3 regions of the Bradyrhizobium sp. USDA 327 genome follow, and region 1 is predicted to be linked to each of the others. Evidence: predicted binding sites of a transcription regulator. Region 1 holds the regulator's gene; each other region holds the start of a gene.
What was found. Region 1 encodes PhoB, which activates phosphate uptake and scavenging genes when phosphate is short. Its sites were predicted from a motif close to TGTCATNNANCTGTCAT; they were not measured.
Positions count from the first base shown of each region.

Region 2: the regulator PhoB is predicted to act here: its motif matches at 1,698-1,714, upstream of ugpB (sn-glycerol-3-phosphate ABC transporter substrate-binding protein UgpB).
Region 3: the regulator PhoB is predicted to act here: its motif matches at 1,519-1,535, upstream of phnC (phosphonate ABC transporter ATP-binding protein).

Region 1 covers NZ_JBGCCW010000001.1:7,580,999-7,584,270, reverse strand. The annotation lists gene ABIA42_RS35725 (aspartate aminotransferase family protein) at 1-137, opposite strand, end outside; gene ABIA42_RS35720 (GcrA family cell cycle regulator) at 596-1,108, shown strand; gene phoB (phosphate regulon transcriptional regulator PhoB) at 1,343-2,050, opposite strand; gene phoU (phosphate signaling complex protein PhoU) at 2,083-2,799, opposite strand; gene pstB (phosphate ABC transporter ATP-binding protein PstB) at 2,811-3,272, opposite strand, start outside.
Region 2 covers NZ_JBGCCW010000001.1:7,164,571-7,167,842, reverse strand. The annotation lists gene ABIA42_RS33885 (organic hydroperoxide resistance protein) at 1-20, shown strand, start outside; gene ABIA42_RS33880 (CaiB/BaiF CoA transferase family protein) at 196-1,401, shown strand; gene ugpB (sn-glycerol-3-phosphate ABC transporter substrate-binding protein UgpB) at 1,768-3,084, shown strand; gene ugpA (sn-glycerol-3-phosphate ABC transporter permease UgpA) at 3,135-3,272, shown strand, end outside.
Region 3 covers NZ_JBGCCW010000001.1:7,755,260-7,758,531, reverse strand. The annotation lists gene phnD (phosphonate ABC transporter substrate-binding protein) at 1-535, opposite strand, end outside; gene phnC (phosphonate ABC transporter ATP-binding protein) at 599-1,408, opposite strand; gene ABIA42_RS36550 (chloramphenicol acetyltransferase) at 1,582-2,253, shown strand; gene ABIA42_RS36545 (alpha-D-ribose 1-methylphosphonate 5-triphosphate diphosphatase) at 2,250-3,272, shown strand, end outside.

The sequences.
Region 1 (3,272 bases):
TTCACCGCCACGCCGGAGGTGAAATCGAGATAGCGATCCCCATTGGTTGCGATCAGCCAGCAGCCTTCGCCGCGCTCGAAACCGAGGTCGGCCCTGGCGAAAACGGGGAGCAAATGCGGCGCGGCGCTGTTCGTCATGACGTCACTTGAATGTTGCGGACGGTGTGACGCGCGCATTACGCAACGCACCATTGACCGGCCCGGAAAACGAAACGTGCCGCCTTTTAAGGGCGGCACGTAGGACTATCTTATGCCTGGCAAGACGGGTGTCAATGCCGCCCGGAAAGCCCCGCGAAACGCTGAATCCGTAGTCTTGCGGTGCCGATTTCGCGGGATTTTCACCACGGAACATGTGGACGCGAGTCGGCGGACTCTTGCGCGGGAGTCACGCCATATTGTAGCGTTTGGACTGTCAGATACGACATCTCGTGCAGCAGTTCTGATCCCTTAAGTCCTCATGTACCGGCGTAAACGTTCGGGCGTCTTGAGCGCGCCCGGCGAGCCTTAAGGGATTCTGGCCGCACGGGTTTTTCAAGGCTTAGGCAATCGCTGCGAAGGCCCCAGGATGGTAGGCGCGCAGCGAGGGAAAGGGTGCAATGACGGTTTTGACCTGGTCCGATGATCGCGTCGAGCAGCTGAAGAAGCTTTGGGAGGCCGGACTTTCGGCCAGCCAGATCGCGGCGGAGCTCGGCAATGTGACCCGCAATGCCGTGATCGGCAAAGTGCACCGGCTCGGCCTGTCCGGCCGCGCCAAGAGCCCTTCGTCGGCAGCGCCCCGGCCGCGCAAGGCGCGGCCCGCGCAGCACATGATGCGGGTGACCCGCCCCGTTGCCCGCGGCAACACCGCGCTGGCGCAGGCCTTCGAGGTCGAGGTGGAGGCCGAACCCGTCACCTACGACAATGTGGTGCCGATGAACCAGCGGCTGTCGCTGCTGGAGCTGAACGAGGCGACCTGCCACTGGCCGGTCGGAGATCCCTCGAGCCCGGATTTCTTCTTCTGCGGCGGCAAGGCGCTCTCCGGCCTGCCCTATTGCGCCCAGCATTCGCGCGTGGCGTATCAACCCGCAGCGGATCGCCGGCGCGCGCCGGCGAAGCCGGGCACGCGGTGAGTTTGCGGATTTAGCTGACTGCAGCCGTCACACGATGACGGCTCGACTTACTCGGTGTCATCCCCGCGGAGGCGGGGATCCATAACCACAGGGCGCAGTGATTGCGCGAGATGGCTACTGCGAGTCTTCGCCAAACCACGTCTTGTGGTTATGGATCCCGGGCTCGCGCTACGCGCGCCCCGGGATGACGGCCAAGATTGTTGCCGCGGCTCGCTAATTCGACATCCACAAAACTCAGGTCTGCTCCGCCTTCGCGAACCGATCGTCCAGCGCATAGCCGGCGCCACGCACGGTGCGGATCGGATCCTGCTCCCGGCCGAGATTGAGCAGCTTGCGCAGGCGGCCGATGTGGACGTCGACAGTGCGCTCGTCGATGTAGATGTCGCGGCCCCAGACGCTATCGAGCAGCTGCTCGCGCGAGAACACGCGGCCGGGATGCTCCAGGAAGAACTCCAGCAGACGATATTCGGTCGGGCCGAGATCAATCGGCCGGCCCGAACGCGCCACGCGGCGCTTGTCGCGGTCGAGCTCGATGTCGCCATAGGCGAGCACGGTGGCGAGCCGCTCGGGGCTGGCGCGCCTGAGCAGGCCCTTCACGCGCGCCAGCAGCTCCGGCACCGAGAACGGCTTGACGATGTAGTCGTCGGCACCGGTCGCAAGTCCCCGCACCCGCTCGCTTTCTTCGCCGCGCGCGGTCAGCATGATGATCGGAAGCTGCTTGGTTTCGGGACGGGTGCGCAGCCGCCGGCACAGCTCGATGCCCGACAGGCCCGGCAGCATCCAGTCGAGCACGATCAGATCGGGAATGTGCTCCTTGAGGCGGGTGTCGGCATCATCGCCGCGCATCACCGTCTCAACGTCATAGCCGTCGCCTTCGAGGTTGTAGCGAAGAAGCTCGGTGAGAGCTTCCTCGTCCTCAACCACCATAATGCGTGCGCCCATGTTGTCGTCGCTCCTTGGGTATTCGGCACCGTTTAGGTATTCGGCACCGTCGTGGCGAAGGTCGTCATGTCGCCCTTCGGCCGCTTGTCGGTGATCGCCTGACCCTCGATCATGTAGAATACGGTCTCGGCGATGTTGGTGGCGTGGTCGCCGATCCGCTCGATGTTCTTGGCACAGAACATCAAATGGATGCAGAACGAGATGTTGCGCGGATCCTCCATCATGTAGGTGAGGAGTTCGCGGAACAGCGAGGTGCAGATGGCATCGACTTCCTCGTCGCCCTTCCACACCGCCATCGCTGCCGGCAGATCGTGCGCGGCATAGGCGTCCAGCACCGACTTGACCTGCTGCTGTACGAGGTCGGTCATGTGTTCCAGGCCGCGGAACAGTTTCAGCGGATGAAAATCCGTCTCCAGCGCTGCGACGCGCTTGCCCATGTTCTTGGCGAGATCGCCGATGCGCTCGAGATCGGTCGCGACGCGCATGGCCCCGACGATCTCGCGCAGATCAACGGCCATCGGCTGGCGGCGGGCGATGGTGAGCACGGCGCGCTCCTCGATGCGCTTCTGCAGCGTGTCGAGTTCGGCGTCGGTGGCGACGACGCGTTGACCGAGCGCGACGTCGCGGCGGATCAGCGCGTCGACGGAATCGACGATCATGCGCTCGGCGATGCCGCCCATCTCGGCGACCAGGCGGGTGAGTTCCTGGAGGTCGGTATCGAAAGCCTTTGCGGTATGTTCAGAACCCATGTTCCGTCTCCTCAGCCGAACCGGCCGGTGATGTAATCCTGCGTGCGCCGGTCGGTCGGCGACGTGAAGATCTTGCTGGTGTCGTCGAACTCGATCAGCTCGCCGAGATACATGAAGGCGGTCTTGTCGGAGACGCGGGCCGCCTGCTGCATGTTGTGGGTGACGATCGCGATCGTGTAGTTCTCGGACAATTCCTGGATCAGCTCCTCGACCTTGGCGGTCGAGATCGGGTCGAGCGCCGAGCAGGGCTCGTCGAACAGGATCACCTCGGGCCGCACCGCGACGGTACGGGCAATGCAGAGGCGCTGCTGCTGGCCGCCGGAGAGCGACAGGCCGGAGGCATTGAGCTTGTCCTTGACCTCGTTCCACAGCGCGCCGCCGCGCAGCGCCTTCTCCACGCGATCGTCCATCTCCGATTTCGAGATCTTCTCGTAGAGGCGGATCCCGAAGGCGATGTTCTCGTAGATCGTCAT
Region 2 (3,272 bases), 420 kb from region 1:
TTCGCCTGACGGTCGTCTGATCCGGCGTGCGGACGGGCTGGCCCGGGATCCCCCTCGGGCCGGCCGCTTCGCTGTTTTGCCACGCCGCGGCATTGACGCGCGACGGCGCATGCGGCCCTACGCCGGGAGCCATTGCTGCTCCTGGCAAACCTCGCTAGGCCTGTGACCGAACCTCGACACAGGAGAAGCGAAGGCATGAGTTCTGAAGCCGCCCCAGGTGCCATGAGCGGACTGCGCGTCATCGATCTCACGCGCGTGCTCGGCGGTCCCTACTGCACCCAGATCCTCGCCGACCATGGCGCCGACGTGATCAAGGTCGAGCCGCCCGCGGGCGACGAGGTGCGCGAATGGGGCCCTCCCTTCCACGAGGAAGACGCGGCCTATTTCGTCGGCATCAACCGCAACAAGCGCTCGATCGGGCTCGACCTCGGCTCCGAGGGCGGCCGCGCGGTGCTGCTCAAGATGCTGGAGACGGCCGACGTCCTGATCGAGAATTTCAAGCCGGGCACGCTGGAGAAGTGGGGCATCGGCAACGAGAGCTTGCGCGAAAAATTCCCGCGCCTCGTGCATTGCCGGATCTGCGGCTTCGGCGCCGACGGCCCGCGCGGCGGCGATCCCGGCTATGACGCCATCATCCAGGCCATGACGGGCATGATCGCGGCGACCGGCTCGCCCGAGAGCGGGCCGATGCGGATCGGCGTGCCGCTGGTCGACATCACCACCGGCCTCTATGCGGCGATCGGCATCCTGATGGCGCTGTCGGAGCGGCAGCGCTCCGGCAAGGGCCAGTTCCTGGAGACGACGCTGTACGAGACCGGTCTTGCCATCATGCATCCGCACACAGCGAACTATTTCATGCATGGCAAGCCGCCGAGCCTCACCGGCAACGAGCACCCTAACCTCGTGCCCTACGCGATCTTCCCGACCAAGACCGACAACATCTTCATCGGCGTCGGCAATGACGGCACGTTCCGCAAGCTCGCCAAGGAGATCGGCAAGCCCGAGCTCGGCACCGACCCGCGCTTTGCCCGCAACAAGGACCGTATCGCCAATCGCGAGGCGTTGCGCGCCGAGCTTGCCGCCGTGTTCAGCCAGCACGAGGCCGAGCCGCTGTGCAATCGCCTGCTCGCGGCAGGCCTGCCCGCTGGCCCCGTGCAGAAGATCGACCAGGCGTTGACAAACCCGCACACGATCTACCGCGGCGATATTATCGAGAAGGACTGGTACAAGGGCGTGGCGTCACCGATCCGGCTCGATCGCTCAAAGCCGAGCCTGCGCCGCCTGCCGCCGAAATTCAGCCAGCACGCGGCGGAGGTGCTCGGCGAGTTCGGCTACTCCAAGGCCGAGATCGACGCGATGGTCGAGAAGGGCACGGTCTGCGGCCCCGAGCGCAAGCGCTGAGATAAGACCGGGATCGAGCGTCGCCGCAGGTGCGCTCCCTCCCCCGCTTGCGGGGGAGGGCTGGGGAGAGGGTGTCTCCGCGAAGGGACAGTCCCCCAGAGGATAAAGGCCTCACCCGGCGCTGCGCGCCGACCTCTCCCGCAAGCGAGAGAGGTTTGGAGCCCGCGGCCTGACCGTCAGCCTCACACAACGATGCCGCACTGCGGCGCGACCACACGCGTGCGGCGCGCACGTCTTCGCCTATTTGACGGCTTCCCTTTTCCAGCGCTTGCCGCTTTCGTTTCGGCCGCTTACACAGTCATGTGAACGTCATATGGTGCTGCTAGCGCAAGCGCTTCTTTAGTGACGGGCAAGGGAGGATTCTTGATGGCTCTTCGACATATTGGTGCGGCTGCCGCATTTGCACTCACGGTCGGCTTGTCGGCTTCGCCGGCGCTGGCTGTGACCGAAATCCAGTGGTGGCACGCGATGACCGGCGCCAACAACGACGTCATCGTCAAGCTCGCCAACGACTTCAACGCCGCGCAGAGCGACTACAAGGTGATCCCGACCTACAAGGGCAACTACGCCGATACGATGAACGCCGGCATCGCGGCGTTCCGCGCCGGCAACGCGCCGCACATCATGCAGGTGTTCGAGGTCGGCACCGCCACCATGATGGCCGCGACCGGCGCCGTGAAGCCAGTCTACAAGCTGATGGCCGAGACCGGAGAGAAGTTCGATCCGAAGGCCTATCTGCCCGCGATCACCGGCTATTATTCGACCTCGAAGGGCGAGATGCTGTCCTTCCCCTTCAACTCGTCGTCGACCGTCATGTGGGTCAATCTCGACGAGCTGAAGAAGGCGAATGTCGAGATCCCGAAGACCTGGCCTGAAGTGTTCGACGCCGCCAAGAAGCTGCACGACAACGGCCATCCCACTTGTGGCTTCTCCAACTCCTGGGTCACCTGGGTCAATCTCGAGCAGCTCTCCGCCTGGCACAACGTGCCGCTCTCGACCAAGGCCAACGGCCTCGACGGCTTCGACACCGTGCTTACGTTCAACGGCCCGCTCCAGGTCAAGCACCTCGAGAAGCTGGTCGAGCTCCAGAAGGACAAGACCTACGACTATGCCGGCCGCACCACCACCGGCGAAGGCCGCTTCACGTCAGGCGAATGCCCGCTCTACCTGACCTCGTCGGCCTTCTTCGGCAACGTCAAGGCGCAGGCCAAGTTCGCCTTCACCGCGGTGCCGATGCCCTATTATCCCGACGTGAAGGGCGCGCCGCAGAACTCGATCATCGGCGGCGCCTCGCTCTGGATCATGGGCGGCAAGTCGGCGGAAGAATACAAGGGTGTCGCGAAGTTCCTGACCTTCCTCTCCGATACCGATCGTCAGGTCTATATCCACAAATCGTCGGGCTATCTGCCGATCACCAAGGCGGCCTATGAGAAGGCCAAGGCCGAAGGCTTCTACAAGGACCAGCCCTATCTCGAGACCCCGCTGCTCGAGCTGACCAACAAGGAGCCGACCGAGAACTCCCGCGGCCTGCGCCTCGGCAACATGGTGCAGCTCCGCGACGTCTGGGCCGAAGAGATCGAGCAGGCGCTGGCGGGCAAGAAGACCGCCAAGCAGGCGCTGGATTCGGCCGTCGAGCGCGGCAACACGATGCTGCGGCAGTTCGAAAAGACCGCCGTGAAGTAAGGCGACAAGCGGCAGGCCGGTGAAGCCGGCCTGCCGCTGCTGCGGGCATCATGCAAAAGCAAGCCATTTTCCAATCCAAGCTGTTGCCCTATGCGCTGGTTGCGCCGCAGCTCGCGATCGTCCTGATTTTCTTCTACTGGCCTGCGTTGCAGGCGGTGATCCAGTCCTTCCTGCTCCAGGACGCCTTC
Region 3 (3,272 bases), 170 kb from region 1:
TGCCTGTGAAGACGACCTTTGAGAAATAGGCCTCGGGATCGACGCCCATCTGGTTCAGCTTGAAGCGGGGCATGTTGTTGCCCGACGTCGAGTTCGGGTCGACGAGCCCGAGGTTCTTGCCCTTGAGGTCCTCGACCTTCTGGTAGGGCGATTTCGCGAGCACGTAGAAGACCGAGTAGTAGCCCTTTGAGCCGTCAGCATTGACCTCGATCGCGAACGCATCGGTCTTGACACCGGTCAGCCGGGCGCGGGCAAAGGCTGCAGGGCCGTAATAGCCGATGTGAATGTTTCCGGCGCGCTGGCCTTCGATCACGGCGGCATAGTCATTGGCGACGCGTAGCGTGACCTTCGTGCCGAGCTCCTTCGACAGATAGTTGATGAAGGGCGTAAAGCGCTCGGTGACGCCGGAGGCGTTCTCGGCGGGAACCACGGCGAGAGTGATCTCCGGGTATTTCTTCCGCCAGTCTTCGGCGGAGGCGGAGGCGGTGAAGGCCAGGGCCGCGGCACCGGCAAGAATCAATCGACGAGTAATCATGATACCCCTCTTCTTCAGCTGGAGTTCTTTTAACGCGAAACGTTGAATATACGCTTCCGCCGCTCAGGCGGCGGCAGCGCTGCCGAGCGCCGGAACACCCTCGGGCGCGGCGGTCGGCGCACCGCCCATGACCTCGTTGGCTTCCAGATCGTAGAGCTCCCGCGCAATCCGATCTGTCAGCATCGACGGCGCGCCGTCGAACACCACGCGGCCTGCGGCCATGCCGATCAGCCGGTCGCAATAGCTGCGGGCGAGATCGAGCGAATGCAGGTTGCAGAGCACGGTGATGCCGAAATGCTTGTTGATGCGCAGAAGGGCATCCATCACGATCTTGGTGTTGCGCGGGTCGAGCGAGGCGATCGGCTCGTCGGCCAGAATGATGTCGGGCTGTTGCACCAGGGCGCGGGCGATCGCCACGCGCTGCTGCTGACCACCGGAGAGCTGGTCGGCGCGCTGGGCGGCGAGCGAGGCGATGTCGAACTGCTCGAGGGCCGACATAGCCAGCGCCTTGTCCTGCTCGGGCCAGGCCTGCGACAGCGAACGCCAGGCGGGCATCGTCGCAAGACGCCCCATCAGGACGTTGGTGAGCACGTCGAGCCGGCCGACCAGGTTGAATTGCTGGAAAATCATCGCCGAGCGCGCACGCCACCGCCGCAGCTCCTTGCCGCTCAATGCGGTGACGTCGACGCCGTCGAACAGGATGCGTCCCTCAGTCGGCGTCACCAGACGGTTGATGCTTCGCAGCAATGTCGACTTCCCGGCGCCGGATCGCCCGATCACACCGACGAAGCCGCCGGGAGAAACCTCAAACGAAGCGTCGTCCACCGCGGCTTTTGCGCCGAAGCGACACGTCAGACCATCCACCACCAGCATGCAGGGCTCCAGAGTAGCTGGAGCCAATCGCTAACGTCCATGCTTAACACTTGTGTGACACGACCGTTGCAGCGCAGCGATCCTGCACACGTCATCCCCTGTCATCGCTACGTCATGACATTGTCATGAATCCACTCGAAGAGGAACGCCCGCCCTCGCACCCCGGATGCAACATGGCCGCCAAAGCTCTTTCGGTCCAGCCGACCATCGACCCCTCGGCCAAACTGCATGAGACCAGGCTCGGCGCTTATACCGAGGTTGGCGCGCGCACGATCCTGCATGAAGTGGCGATGGGCGATTACTCCTATGTCGTCAACGATTCGCAGATCACCTACACCACCATCGGAAAGTTCTGCTCGATCGCGGCGATGACGCGCATCAATCCCGGCAACCACCCGATGCACCGCGCGACACAGGCGCACTTCACCTACCGCTCCAGCGCCTATTTCGAAGGTGAGAGGGACGATGCCGAGTTCTTCGACTGGCGGCGCCAGCATCACATCCATATCGGCCACGACGTCTGGATCGGCCATGGCGCGATCGTGTTGCCGGGGCGCAACATCGGCACCGGCGCGGTGATCGCCGCCGGCGCCATCGTCACCAAGGACGTGCCGGCCTACACCATCGTCGCCGGCAATCCGGCCCGGATCGTGCGGCGGCGGTTCTCGGAGGAGATCGCCGGGCGCCTTGCGAAGCTCGCCTGGTGGGACTGGGATCACGACAAATTGCGCGAGGCGCTGCCCGATTTCCGCAAGCTCGGGATTGAAGATTTTCTTTCGACATACGAAGCACGGGCGAGCTCTCTCGCCAGTTCTCCCGCCAGCAAACGAAGCGCGATCGCGTGACAGACATATTCCTCGAAGGCGGCCGGGCCCTGATCGGCGCCGAGTTCGTCGAAACCTCACTTCTCGTGTCCGGAACGGATATTGCACAGGTCGATGCTTCGCGCGGTCGTGCGCGGCTGGCGATCGATGCCCGCGACCTGCTGGTGCTGCCCGGCATCGTCGATCTGCATGGCGATGCCTTCGAGCGACAGATGATGCCGCGCGCCGGCGTCGATTTCCCGATCGACGTCGCGCTCGCCGACAGCGACCGCCAGGCGATCGGCAACGGCATCACCACCGTCTTTCACGCCACGACCTGCTCCTGGGAGCCGGGCCTGCGCAGCGCCGACAATGCGCGCGGCCTGATGGAGGCGATCGAGCGCCAGCGCCCGCAATTCGCCGCCGACACCCGCTTTCATCTGCGGCACGAGACCTACAATCTCGACGCCGAAGGCGAGATCGCCCAGTGGCTCGCCGAGGGCCGCGTCGACCTGTTCGCCTTCAACGACCACATGGACGGCACCGTCGCCGACATGGCCAAGCCGCGCAAGCGCAACCGCATGGTGGAGCGCACTGGCCTTTCGAGCGAGGAATTCGACCGGCTGGTCGAGCGCGTGGTTTCGCGCGCCGACGAGGTGCCCGCTTCGGTATCGCGCCTCGCCGCTTCTGCCCGCGCGGCCGGGGTACGGATGCTCTCGCATGATGACGCAACGCCGGCGATGCGCCGGGAGTTTCGCGAGCTCGGCGCTGACATCGCGGAGTTTCCGATCAACGAGGAGACGGCGCGGGCGGCAGCGAGCCACGGCGATGCCATCGTCTACGGCGCGCCGAATGTCGTGCGCGGCGGCAGTCACACCGGCTGGACCAGGGCATCCGACATGATCGCCAAGGGGCTCTGCTCGGTGCTGGCGTCGGACTATTATTATCCCGCACAGCTGCTCGCCGCGTTCCGCCTCGCCGCCGATGGCGTGGTGCCGCTGACACAGGCCTGGGATCTGGTCTCCGCCGGCCCGGCGCGTGCGACCGGCCTTGCCGATCGC